Regions from separate parts of the Halomonas sp. HL-93 genome, predicted to be linked through region 2. Evidence: predicted binding sites of a transcription regulator. Region 2 holds the regulator's gene; each other region holds the start of a gene.

Region 1 (4,217 bases), 940 kb from region 2:
GGCCAGACGCCATGGCTTCGCCTTCAATTAAGATGACAAAGGTTCGCCCCCGGTGCGCATTAATATAGGGGGACGCATTACGAAACCAGTCGACAAAAGGGAAACGTGTATCCAAGGGGCCGCTCTCCGGCAGCAGGTGAATGAACTCGCTATTGATTACTTTACCAGAGCGCAAAAAATAGCGGCACCTTCTAATGAAGATGCCGCCATGATTTTACGCGTAAGTTAACGTCATACTATGCATCGTTAGCCGCCGAACATACCCTTAAGCATAAAGAAGAACAAAATGGCCAGGCCAGCACCGGCGGGAAGCGTAATCAACCACGACATGGCAATGGTGCCAATTACTCGCAGGTTGAGCGCGGTCATACCCCGCGCCAAGCCCACCCCAAGCACGGCACCCACCAGCGTATGCGTGGTCGAGATCGGCAAGCCTGTGCCAGAAGCCAGCACCACGGTGGTGGCAGCGGCAAGCGTTGCTGCAAAGCCACGACTGGGGGTCAGCTCGGTGATTCCCGTGCCCACGGTGGCAATCACTTTATGCCCGTAGGTGATCAGGCCCACTACGATGCCGCCACCGCCGAGCACCAGCACCCACCAGGGCACCAGCGCCGAGCCTTCAATTTCGCCACCGGTTTGTACCACGCTGATGACCGCCGCTAGCGGGCCAACCGCATTAGCCACGTCATTAGAACCGTGGGCAAACGCCATGGCGCAGGCCGTGAAAATCATCAACACGCCAAAGGCGCGCTCCACATTGGCGTAGCCAAAATGGTCGTCGCTGCTTTGCACGTACTGTACGCGGCGCTCCATCAACACGCCAATGCCAGTGATAATCAAACCAAGAATGATCGACAGCACCAGGCTTTGTGAAAAGGTAATATCCAGCCCCACGTGCTTTAAGCCCTTGGTCATGGTAACCATGGCCACCACAAAACCCACCAGGAACACATAGCCGGGCAAATAACGCTTGGCGGCAGCTAGCGGGTCAGAGGCTTCAAATACCAAGTGGTGTACCGACTTAAACAGTACAAAGCCCACCGTGCCTGCCAACAATGGCGAGACCACCCAACTGGCAGCAATAGTACCCACGCTGCCCCAATCCACCGTCGCTGCGCCCAATCCGGCTACCGCAAAACCGACAATCGCGCCCACAATCGAGTGGGTGGTCGATACCGGCCAGCCTTTCATGGAGGCAATTAATAGCCAGGTCGCCGCCGCCAATAGCGACGCCAGCATACCGTAAACCAGAAGTTGAGGATCTTCTTGAAGCAGTTCGGGGTCGATAATGCCTTTGCGGATGGTGTTGGTCACCTCACCACCGGCAAGCCAAGCCCCTAGGAACTCAAATACCACGGCGATCATAATCGCCTGTTTAATGGTGATGGCCTTCGAGCCAACCGAGGTACCCATGGCGTTGGCGACGTCGTTGGCACCCACGCCCCAGGCCATAAAAAAGCCGAAAAGACAGGCCAGGATGATAAAAATATCACCATACTGAGCAATGATCTGCATAACGCTTCCCTTGTTTGGGGATCAGGTATTAATTTGGGCGCACAAATTAATTGGCGGTCATGATCTGAAGGCGGCTGCCTACGCGCTCAGCGCGGTCAGATAGCTCGCCGACCCAGTCGATAATCTTATAAAGGAAGACCACATCAACCGGTGGCAACTCACTTTCCAGGCTAAATAGCTGGCGGCGAATCGCGACCTGCTGGCCATCCGCCTGGTGCTCAAGGGTATGCAGTTCACGAATCATGTTCTGCATCACATCCGAGACGTTGCGTCCAAAGCCCGATTCCAACAGGTCCTTGAGTTCTTCCAGCGCCTGGCGAGCTTGCGCCACGCACGCCACACTAGTGCGGATGTAGTCACGCATGGGATCCGCCAATTCGGTGGGCACGGTCATTTTACGTCCCAGCATAATGCCGGTAATGTCGCGTGCTTTATTGGCGATTTTGTCCTGTACGCTGATCAGGTCGAGCAGATCAGAACGCGAGACGGGCAAGAACATGGTGTTGGGAAGGTTTAAACGCAGCTCGGTTTTGAGTACGTCTGCATCGTGCTCTAAGCGAGTGACGTTTTCGCGCAGCTGCCCAGCGCTCTCCCAATCGCCTGCCAGCGTTGCTTCGAAGAAAGGCAGGAGTTGGTCAGCACATTCGTTCGCCTTGACGATATGCGCGAGTAGCGGCTGGAATGGCGAGCGGCCAAACATCGCGGAGAAAGGGTTAGAAGTAACCATAAAGCCTTTACGCCTGTTTTCGGGAAGCCAGGAAATGGCGGCCACAGTATAGTGAGTGCGTCTGCCGCCGTCATGAAAAGTTCACAATGTCATTAAAATTTAATCTAAATGTCATAGTATAGAGGTGGCAATTGTTATGAAACCCTCAGCGCCAACCGAGATCGAACTGAAGCTTGCCCTCGCCCCTGATGGCCCAGTGGCACTTTGCCAGCACCCCCTTTTAGAGGGGTTGACGCCTCAGCGGCAAACGCTCATCAATACCTATTTCGATACGCCCCAGGGCGCATTGGCCCAGGCGCACATCGCCGTGCGGCTGCGTCAGGTGGATGATCAGGTGCTGCAAACGGTTAAAACGGCGGGTCACGGGGGCGGCGGATTTTCTCAGCGCCAGGAGTGGGAGTGGCCTGTGGCTTCGCTTGCGTTGGATACCCAAGGATTAGCCGAGCTGCCCCCTTTTCAGGGCGAGGCGAGCCAAGTGATTTCTGCACTTGCCCCCCGCTTAAATACCGACTTTGTACGCCAAAGCTGGCAAGTAGTGTGGCAGGAAAGCCACATCGAGCTGGCCTTGGACCAGGGGGAGATTCATAGCGGCGGGTATCAGGCCACTATTTGTGAAGCCGAACTGGAGCTTAAAAAAGGGGAGCCTGAGGCACTTTGGTCCCTCGCCCTGGCGCTGGCTGAGCATGTACCGCTGCGTCCCTCCGACAGCAGCAAGGCGGCCCGGGGCAATGCTTTAGCCGCTCAACACTGGCCACTGCCCGAAGCCACAACGCCCGCGCAGTGGATGCATCGCGCTACGCTGGCGCTGGACGCCTACCACGACAGCCACAGCGCCGAGCACCTGGCCATCGCTCAAACAGCGCTCGCCACGCTTTCGGCCGAGCCGTCACTCACCGATGAGGAGCATGATGATACCGAGACGATGCGCCATGCCTTGGAAATTTCTAATCAACCCAACGTTGCCTATGGCCAAGCGGCATTGGCCTTTGCCCATCGCTTGGCGTATCAAACCGCGCTACGCTAAACCTGCTGCTTTTACGGCTCTTTCAGGACGGTATTGATGAACTTTCCCTTACACCCGGGCGCAGAAGGATTGCGCACGAAGCTCTTCCATATCATTTTCGAGTCTGATACGCCGGGGGCCAAAGCGTTCGACATCGGCTTGATTTTGGCGATCTTGCTCAGCGTGTTAGTAATTTTGCTGAGCAGTGTTGAGGCCTATGCCGAGCGCTACGGTACGCTTTTATATGTGCTGGAGTGGATATTTACCCTGCTGTTCAGCGTCGAGTTGTTGCTGCGTATGTACTGCTTGGAGCGCCCTACGCTCTATCTGAAAAGCTTCTACGGCATTGTCGACCTGATCGCCATCCTGCCCACCTGGCTGGTGTTACTGATACCCGGTGCCCACGCCTTGGTGATTGTGCGGATCCTGCGGGTGCTGCGGATTTTCCGCATTCTACGGCTGATGGAGTTTGTCGGTGAAGCGCGGCTGCTGATTGATGCGTTAAAGCGTAGTCTGCGTCAGATTCTGCTGTTTTTCTTCGCCATTTTTATGGTGGTCACGCTGTTTGCCGCGCTGATGTATGTGATCGAATCGCCGGAAGCTGGTTTTACCAGTATTCCCATGTCGATCTACTGGGCGATCGTCAGTATGACCACGGTGGGCTATGGCGACATTGTCCCAGCAACGCCGCTAGGCAAGTCCATCACCGTGGTGCTCATGCTGCTGGGTTACTCAATTATCGCCGTACCCACCGGGGTGTTCTCCGCCCAGGTGATTCGTTCGATTCGCGAAGATCGCTATTCCGATGAAGCCTGCCCCGGCTGCGGCCACGACCACCATGAAAAACGCGCCCGCTACTGCCTGCGCTGCGGCACCTGGCTGGACGAAGACAGCGAAGATCCGCGTAAGCAAGACGATGAAAAGAAAGACGACCAGGGGAAAGACGCAGACAAAAACGCGCCCCAGGATAGT
Region 2 (4,217 bases):
ACTTATTTAGATTACCCAATGGATAACAACAAGGTATCGTTTCGCGATATGCGCGGACGCCTGTCGGCGCGCTGGTGGCAAAGCCTAAGCTATGGCGGCCTTGTGACGCTGCTTACGTGGATTCCGCTAGCCAACCTGTTCTTGATTCCCGGTGCCGTGGCCGGGGCCGTGCTAATGTGGGATGACCACTACCGTGATGTCCATACGCTCACCAAGCCTTGAGAAGATGTGCATTAACCGCAAGACGGTGTGGAAAAAAATCGCGTTAATGAGAGGCGATGGCGTGATATCGCAGGGAGCGATATCGAATAGAACCCAGTAAAAAACAAGACCCCGCCGTGGCGGGGTCTTCGACAGTGATCATTTTAGGCGATGTTGCTAACCAGCTTCCAATCCTTTTGCGGGATTCCAACCGTGGACGTTACCCTGACTGGCAGTGTGATCGCCTTTTAGATTCATCCTGTGAATCTTCAATCATCCCTGCTGACACAAGACGTCCTTGCCTCGCATCGGTTCACTATCTAAGCGTAGTTACTTTTCCCTACTATGTAAAGAAAAGTATCAACAGTTTTCTGCATTTTACAATACAAGGCGACTGTCGTATTTATTTAAGAGCAGACTCTGTGCCAGCTACCCACTAAGCTATTTATTATGTAATGATAACAAAGAGTTGTTTTTTTATGCTTCCTATCACTGCATGAGCGAAGCGTGACAAATGGATACTCACGTTGTGAGTCGTAATGACACATGTAACGGGAATATCCACTCACGGCGCAGGGTTATTGCGTCATCGACGACGCATTACGCGGCGGAGTGGCAGGGGTAATGAGGCGGGTCGCCGGGAACACACAGCGGAACAGAGCACCTTCGCCCGGGCGTGAATCAATTTGTAACTGAGCGTCGTGGCGCAACAAGACGTGTTTTACAATGGCAAGTCCAAGCCCGGTGCCCCCGGTCGCGGTACTGCGGCCCTTATCAACGCGATAAAACCGCTCGGTCAAACGCGGAATATGCACGGGGTCGATCCCCTCCCCGTCGTCGCACACTTCGATACACGCGCCTTGGCCAAACGCTGTCCAGCGCAGTGTGATCGTGCTGCCTGGAGGGGTATAACGCACCGCATTAAAGGCAAGGTTAGACACGGCGCTACGCATTTCCTGCTCGCTACCCACTAGCTGTGCGGGGTAATCGCTGTCGACCCTAAGCGTATGCTGATGATCAGAAAGCGCCAGAGCATCAGCTCCTACACTGTTTAACAAGGCGGTCACATCAAGATGCTGATGATCTTGACCGCCTTGATCAATTTCTAAGCGAGACAGCAGCAGTAAGTCATTTACCAAATTCTGCATGCGCTGTGTTTGGGCCTCCATCTGCTCAATTCCCCGCCCCAGGCGAGGGGGGAGCTGATCAGCCAGTTCACCATAGGTTTCAAGATACCCCGACAGCACGGTTAACGGCGTACGTAGCTCGTGGGAAACATTGGCCACAAAGTCTCGCCGCATCTGCTCTAGTCGATGCAACCGGGTGATATCGCGCGCCATAACTAAACGCTCATCGTCACCATAAAGGGTAATCTGGTACTGCAGAATGCGCCGTTCGTCTATTGGCGATGTGAGTGTCAGCGGCTCACCGTAGTCACGCGCATTAAAGTAGCTGATGAAACGCGGGTCGCGCAGCAGATTGGTAATATGCTGGCCGCGATCGTGGGCCGTTTGCAGCCCTAGCATATCGCTGGCAGCGCTATTCCACCATTCCAGGTCGCCGTGACGGTCGAGCATCACCACACTGTCACGCATGGCCTCAGAGGACTCTTGAATGCGGGCAAGCGTCGTACGCAGACGACTTTGGGTAATCCGTTGGCTTTTCTGATAGCGGTATAGGCGGTCAAATAGCTCGCCCCAAAGGCCGCGTGCGGCGGGTGGCTCATCCTGCGGCTGTTGCGTCAGCCAGCGATATGCGGCGCGTAATTGCCGCAAGTGATAGATCAAACACACGGCGAAGCCAGCGGCTAACCCTAGCCCAGGCATACCGACTAGCCAGCCCAAGCACGTGCCGAGTGCCGCCCATCCCACCAAGCGCCACAGTTCACGGCTCCACAAACGCAAGGTTAAACTCGCGCGGAAAAGCGGTAGCCAGTACCGCGTACCGTTTGGATTAAGTTCTGGTGCGCATCGCCCAGGGCTTTACGTAACCGACGTATATGAACATCTACCGTGCGTTCTTCCACATAGACATTGCCTCCCCACACCTGATCAAGCAGCTGGCTACGCGTATAGGCCCTTTCCTGATGGGTCATAAAGAATTGTAACAATCGATACTCGGTGGGCCCCATATCCAGCGCTTTACCGTAGGCGCTTACCCGGTGGCCTACCGGATCAAGCAGTAATCCGTTAATTTCGATAGGATCTTCTACGCCGCGAGGCGTAGCGCGACGCAGCACGGCTTTTAAGCGCGCCACCAGTTCGCGAGGCGAAAACGGCTTGGTGATGTAGTCGTCGGCCCCCGCTTCCAGGCCCTGAATTTTATTATCCTCTTCGCCTTTGGCGGTGAGCATAATAATTGGCAATTCGGCGGTCGCCTCCTCTCGCTTGAGACGCCGGGCCAGTTCGATGCCACTCGTGCCGGGCATCATCCAGTCAAGCAATAGCAGGTCGGGCTGGTGGTCAACTACCATGGCGTGGGCATCCTGGGCGTTGTCCGCTTCAAGAACACGATAGTCAGCCATTTCCAGCGCCACCGCGATCATTTCGCGAATGGGTGCCTCATCATCGACGATCAGTACGGTCTTGGCGGTCATTCCAGAGCCTCACGGTGTTCGATAGAAAGTAATCCAGTGACATGTCAATGACGATCACACCATGACTTGATGACAATTCTATGACATTACCAGGGATTAGCCAGCAATCGGCCACCAACTCAGCGCAATCCCGGCAAACACCAGTAGACCTGACCAATGATTATTCAAAAATGCCTGGAAACACGGGTCCCGCTCACGCTGACGGATCAAACGCTGCTGGTGGATGAACGTCGCCGCCATACCCGCCAGACCAAGCCAGAAAAAACCGCCCAAACCGACGCGCGCGCCCACCCAAGCCAAAAGTGCCAGCGTGGCAAGCTGAAGCAGACCAATTACCAGCCGGTCGGCGTTGCCCAGCAGCACGGCCGTGGATTTGATGCCGATCTTGATATCGTCGTCGCGATCGACCATGGCGTACTGGGTATCGTAGGCGACGGTCCACAGCAGATTGGCAAAAAACAGTAACCACGCCTCCACCGGCACATCGCCCAAGACCGCCCCGAAGGCCATCGGAATCGCCCAGGAAAAAGCCGCGCCGAGTACCACCTGAGGGAAATGCGTGTAGCGCTTCATAAACGGGTAGATGAACGCCAGTAATACGCCGCCCACCGACAGCAAAACGGTAAACCAATTAGTTAACAGCACCAGCATAAACGCCGCAGCCACCAGCCCGATAAACAGCAACTGGGCTTCGGTTTCACTGATCCGCCCGGTGGCTAACGGACGATGTTGGGTACGCTTCACATAGCCATCAACGTGGCGGTCAGCATAATCGTTGACCACACACCCCGCTGCGCGCATCACGTAGACCCCGGCGATAAAGATCAATAGCACGTCGCGCCCTGGTACACCTTCAGCGGCCATCCACAAGGCCCATAGCGTGGGCCACATCAGCAGCCAGGTACCGATCGGCCGATCCAGCCGCATCAGCCGTATAAAATCCATCAGGCGACCCATTCCCGTTGGCCGCAGTAGAGAACGATCCATGCTTACCTCACCCATCCAAGAGACGCAGCGTTAGCCTAGCGCGAAGGCAGCGCAAGATCATCCGCCATGGTCGATAAAAAGTATTCTTGAACCAGCAGCGATAGCCCCGCGTGTTGGAAAACCGAGCGTCGCCCCCACTGGCTGCTAACGCGTTTGTCACAGGGATAAACAAACCCAGGTGCATGACGCGTGGCATATAGCGGGCCGCGTACCAGGTCAGGCTGGCTAAATAGCCAACTACCCAGCGACCGCTCCCCCAGGCGTTCCAGTCGCTGGCCACGCAGGGCTTCAAGGGGGGCCACCGAGCGGGCCACGACCCACGGGGTCTCATCCACGCACAGGGCCACCTCGCGCAGCCAGGCATAGCGCCTTGCCGCTAGGCCCAGCGCCTGGGCCTCATGCGGCTGAGGTAGCCCAACGCCCTGGCGCAACA
Region 3 (4,217 bases), 410 kb from region 2:
TTCTGGAATGTACTCCCATAGAAGATCGCGGGTTTTTGCGGGAAAAGACTCGAGTGTGCGCGCAATGGCCAGGGTGTCCAGCTCTGCGAATAGCGCTTTCAGGGCGTGGGTATCTTCTTCGTCTAACCGCTTTTGAAGATACAGCAGTTGCTCTTCATTATTGATGTATTTTTCATCATCGAGCATAGAGTCCATCCTTTGGGAAACTGGTTTTCAACACAGACACTTGAAAGCTCTTGATGGCACTGTATCAATGTTATAGACAGGCGTGGCTGAACGCCATAGAGGCTTTTCATGCGCGGGTTATTGCCGTTAGCTGGAAGCGCATACTCGTTGCCAGCGCTTACCCCTGCGTTGCAAATGCCACCCGTACGCCGTAGGCCATGCGCTGTTTAGTGGACACGGGTGGAATATCGGTGCCCACCATTTCATCGGCGGCATCGGCCCAGGTCAGCGTGCCATGAGTGAATCCCAGCGGTGCCAGTGCGCGACTGACCCACTGTGTGCCCGTAAAGCGCTGGGTTTCGCCTTGCTTGTCAGTGAGCAAACAGACGGCGTTATCCTGATGCAGGCGAACGATATACCACCCCATATCCAACCCATGTAGTTCAACGTCGGGGAGCGGGGCGGGTAATTGGGCCAGTTCGTCAAGGGTGACACGTGCGGGGAGAGTGGAAGGCATGGCGTATCCTCATCAGTGAATAGGCTATACACCAAGACTAAAGGTTGTACTTTATTTGTACAGCAGTAGCCGCCTGATCGGCGTTATTTAGGCGCTCAATCAGACGGGACGAGGTAGGCGTTTTACGCCTTAGCCATTACGAAACAGGAAGCTGTAGGCGTTTAGTGCAGGTACGCCGCCCAGGTGGACGTACAGCACTTTGGAGCCCGCTGGGAACTCACCGTTGCGCACCATATCGATCATGCCGTGCATGGATTTGCCTTCGTAAACCGGGTCGGTGAGTACGCCCTCCAGGCGGGCGCACAGGCGAATAGCCTCTAATGTGCCTTCATTGGGTAGGCCATATTCCGGGCCGCCATAGCGGGTATCCAAAATGACATCGTCATCGGTAATGCCGCCTTCCAGCTCTACCAGTTCGGCGGTGTTGCGGGCGATACGCAGGATCTGTTCGCGGGTTTGCTCAGGCTTGGCAGAGGCGTCAATGCCAATCACTCGCTGGGCACGGCCATCGGCGGCAAAGCCCACCACCATCCCCGCCTGAGTGCTGCCGGTGACCGAGCACACCACGATATAGTCGAATTTGAAGCCCAGCTCTTTCTCCTGCTGGCGAACCTCTTCGGCAAAGCCTACAAAACCTAAGCCGCCGTTCGGGTGTTCGGAGCAGCCAGCGGGGATCGGGAAAGGCTTGCCGCCCAGCTGGCGAACATCTTCCATCGCCTGCTCCCAGCTGGGGCGAATGCCGATATCGAACCCCGCGTCGTCCAAGCGCACGTCGGCGCCCATGATGCGCGACATCTCGATATTGCCTACCCGGTCATACACTGCGTCGGAATAGTTGACCCAGTTCTCCTGTACCAGCACGCACTGCATGCCCAAATGAGCGGCCACGGCGGCCACCTGGCGGGTCTGGTTGGACTGAATGCCGCCAATCGATACCAGCGTATCGCAGCCCTGTTCCAGCGCTTCGGGAATCAAGTACTCCAGCTTGCGGGTTTTGTTACCGCCAAAGGCCAGACCGCTGTTGCAGTCTTCGCGCTTGGCGTAGAGCTCCACGTCACCCCCCAGGTGTTCACTCAGACGTTTGAGTGGCGTAATGGGGGAGGGGCCAAAGGTGAGCGGGTAACGTGGAAAGCGTTCTAGGTTCATAGCAGGCTCCTGCATATAAGCGTTTCAGTGCGAAATAGAAAGCTCGCTTGGCGAGGGTTTAGATGAAAGATTTAGGTAAAAGCTTCGTGTGAACAGTTGGCGGGCTCTGCTATTTATACTAAGTGTTAGCTGATGTTTTTGTGTTGCAAAATAAGAGGCTTTAAAGCAATAAGTGTTGGCATTAAATGATTTATATGGTTTTAAATGGTGTCTAAAGATCAATAAGGTAAATAATAGTGCGCTCAAAAACTTCCCGTTCAGGCGCCGAGCCTGATGATCAGGCGGCTGAACTAGACCGAACAGACCGACGTATTCTGAAGCTGCTGCAAGACGACGCTACGCTCTCCAATGTGGCGCTGGCCGAGCAGGTGAGCCTGAGCCCTGCGGCGTGCTTACGCCGGGTGGAAAAGCTCAAACGGGACGGGGTGATCAGCCGGGTGGTGGCGCATTTAGACCCGGAGCAGCTACAGGCAGGCATGGTGGTGCTGATTGGCGTGGTGCTGGATCGCTCGACGCCGGAATCCTTCGCTGCCTTTGAAGAGGCGGCCCAAAAAGTATCCGGCTGTATGGAGTGCCACGTGGTCACCGGGGAGTTTGACTACTTTATGTTGGTACGCACCCGGGACAGCCAAAGCTTCAACAGACTACACGCCGAACAGTTGCTCTACCTGCCCGGCGTGCGTCAAATCCGCTCGTTTATGGGCCTGCGACAGGTGGTCTCGACCCATAAGGTGCTGGTGTAGCTTGGCCAAGTTAATGGCTACCAAGTGTGCTCGGTTACTGGTCATTTCCTTATGCCGTCCGCGTTCATCTAAATGCAGACATGCCGTCATCGTGCTGTCACTCAGCGTGGTTAGGATCCTCTAATGTTACATCGTTGACCGTAATGATCAGAGGGAAACCATCATGAGCAAGGAAATCGAAGATCATCGTCTGTTTAATCAGAGTGGTAATGAGCCATTTGCTGACATACTGGCACAGCATGTGTCGCGGCGTGATGTCATGCGCGGCGGCCTGAGCGTGGCGGCTGCCTCAATGCTTAGTTTTGGCGGTGCTGCTCAAGCGCTTGCCTCCAACGGATCACAAAAAACACCGCTCACGCTGGCCTTTGAGGCGGTCCGGGGTTCGCATACCGATGCCGTCGTGGTGCCTGACGGCTACGTGGCTCAGGTATTAGTGCCATGGGGCACGCCGCTAAATCAAAATGACTCGTGGCAGCCTGACCAGCCAATGACCCCTGAGCGTCAAGCGGCGAGCGTGGGCATGCACCATGACGGCATGGCCGGTTTTGCCCTGGATGCCGATAACGCCTCGCGCCGTTTTGTGCTGGCGCTCAATAACGAATACATCGATCAAACCGCGCTGTGGGCCCCTCAGGGCGGTCCCACTAACGCTGATGAGGGTGAGCGCCCAGCGGAGGAGTCGCGCACCGAGATCAACGCGCACGGTGTCACCATTGTAGAGGTTGAAAAAGACGCCAATGGGCAATGGGCGCATGTACCGGGCTCCCGCTATAACCGCCGCTTTACCAGCGCAACGGAAATGGATCTGGCGGGCCCTGTGGCGGGCAGCGACTACGTTAAAACGCGCTTCTCTCCGGCGGGCACCCAAACCCGCGGTACCAACAATAACTGCGGTAACGGCGTCACCCCCTGGGGCACCTACATTGCCTGTGAAGAGAACTGGCCTAACGTCTTCGTCAACACTGGCGAGCGCTTCCAGGACGACGCCCGGATTGGCATTCCCACCGAGCGTGGCCGTTACGCCTGGGAAACGTCGGCAGGCGATGCCTCAGAAGAAAACGACGAGTTTGCCCGTTTTAACATCACGCCACGCGGCGAGCGCGCCGAGGATGATTATCGTAACGAAGCGCGCACCTTCGGTTATCAGGTCGAGATCGACCCCTATAGCGATGCCCGCGCCGTCAAGCGCACGGCACTGGGCCGGTTCCGCCATGAAGGGTGCTGGTTAGGCAAGCTGGAAGCTGGCCAGCCAATCGTTTATTACTCCGGTCACGATGCCCGCAACGAGTACGTATATAAATACGTGTCCGACGCCGCCTGGGATCCTGCCGATGCCAACCGGCCGGGCGAGGCGTACGACCGTCTTTCCATTGGCCATAAATATCTCGATAACGGCACCCTGTACGTAGCCCGCTTTCATGCCGACGGCAGCGGTGAGTGGCTGCCGCTGACGCCCGAGGCTGAGACCCGGGATGGCCGTACATTGGCGGCGGCGCTGGGCCTGGAAGAGAACGATTTAGCCGGTGTGATTATCAATACCTGCGATGCGGCGGACCTGCTGGGGGCCACGCCGATGGATCGGCCCGAATGGGCCTCTGTTGACCCTGCATCGGGCGAGGTGTATCTCACTCTGACGAATAACTCAC

The links. Region 2 encodes PhoB, which activates phosphate uptake and scavenging genes when phosphate is short. Its sites were predicted from a motif close to TGTCATANNNNTGTCANA; they were not measured.
Region 1: the regulator PhoB is predicted to act here: its motif matches at 2,330-2,347, upstream of GA0071314_RS14410 (CYTH domain-containing protein).
Region 3: the regulator PhoB is predicted to act here: its motif matches at 2,656-2,673, upstream of GA0071314_RS01440 (PhoX family protein).

What each region holds. Positions count from the first base shown of each region.
Region 1 covers NZ_LT593974.1:3,106,745-3,110,961, forward strand. Annotated here, with positions in the region: gene argA (amino-acid N-acetyltransferase) at 1-115, opposite strand, end outside; gene GA0071314_RS14400 (inorganic phosphate transporter) at 247-1,515, opposite strand; gene GA0071314_RS14405 (TIGR00153 family protein) at 1,562-2,242, opposite strand; gene GA0071314_RS14410 (CYTH domain-containing protein) at 2,379-3,266, shown strand; gene GA0071314_RS14415 (ion transporter) at 3,303-4,217, shown strand, end outside.
Region 2 covers NZ_LT593974.1:4,049,891-4,054,107, reverse strand. Annotated here, with positions in the region: gene cysZ (sulfate transporter CysZ) at 1-222, shown strand, start outside; gene phoR (phosphate regulon sensor histidine kinase PhoR) at 780-2,105, opposite strand; gene phoB (phosphate regulon transcriptional regulator PhoB) at 2,108-2,797, opposite strand; gene ubiA (4-hydroxybenzoate octaprenyltransferase) at 2,894-3,784, opposite strand; gene GA0071314_RS18850 (chorismate--pyruvate lyase family protein) at 3,820-4,217, opposite strand, start outside.
Region 3 covers NZ_LT593974.1:319,513-323,729, forward strand. Annotated here, with positions in the region: gene mgtE (magnesium transporter) at 1-186, opposite strand, end outside; gene GA0071314_RS01425 (DUF6482 family protein) at 344-682, opposite strand; gene GA0071314_RS01430 (1-aminocyclopropane-1-carboxylate deaminase) at 812-1,828, opposite strand; gene GA0071314_RS01435 (Lrp/AsnC family transcriptional regulator) at 2,065-2,571, shown strand; gene GA0071314_RS01440 (PhoX family protein) at 2,735-4,217, shown strand, end outside.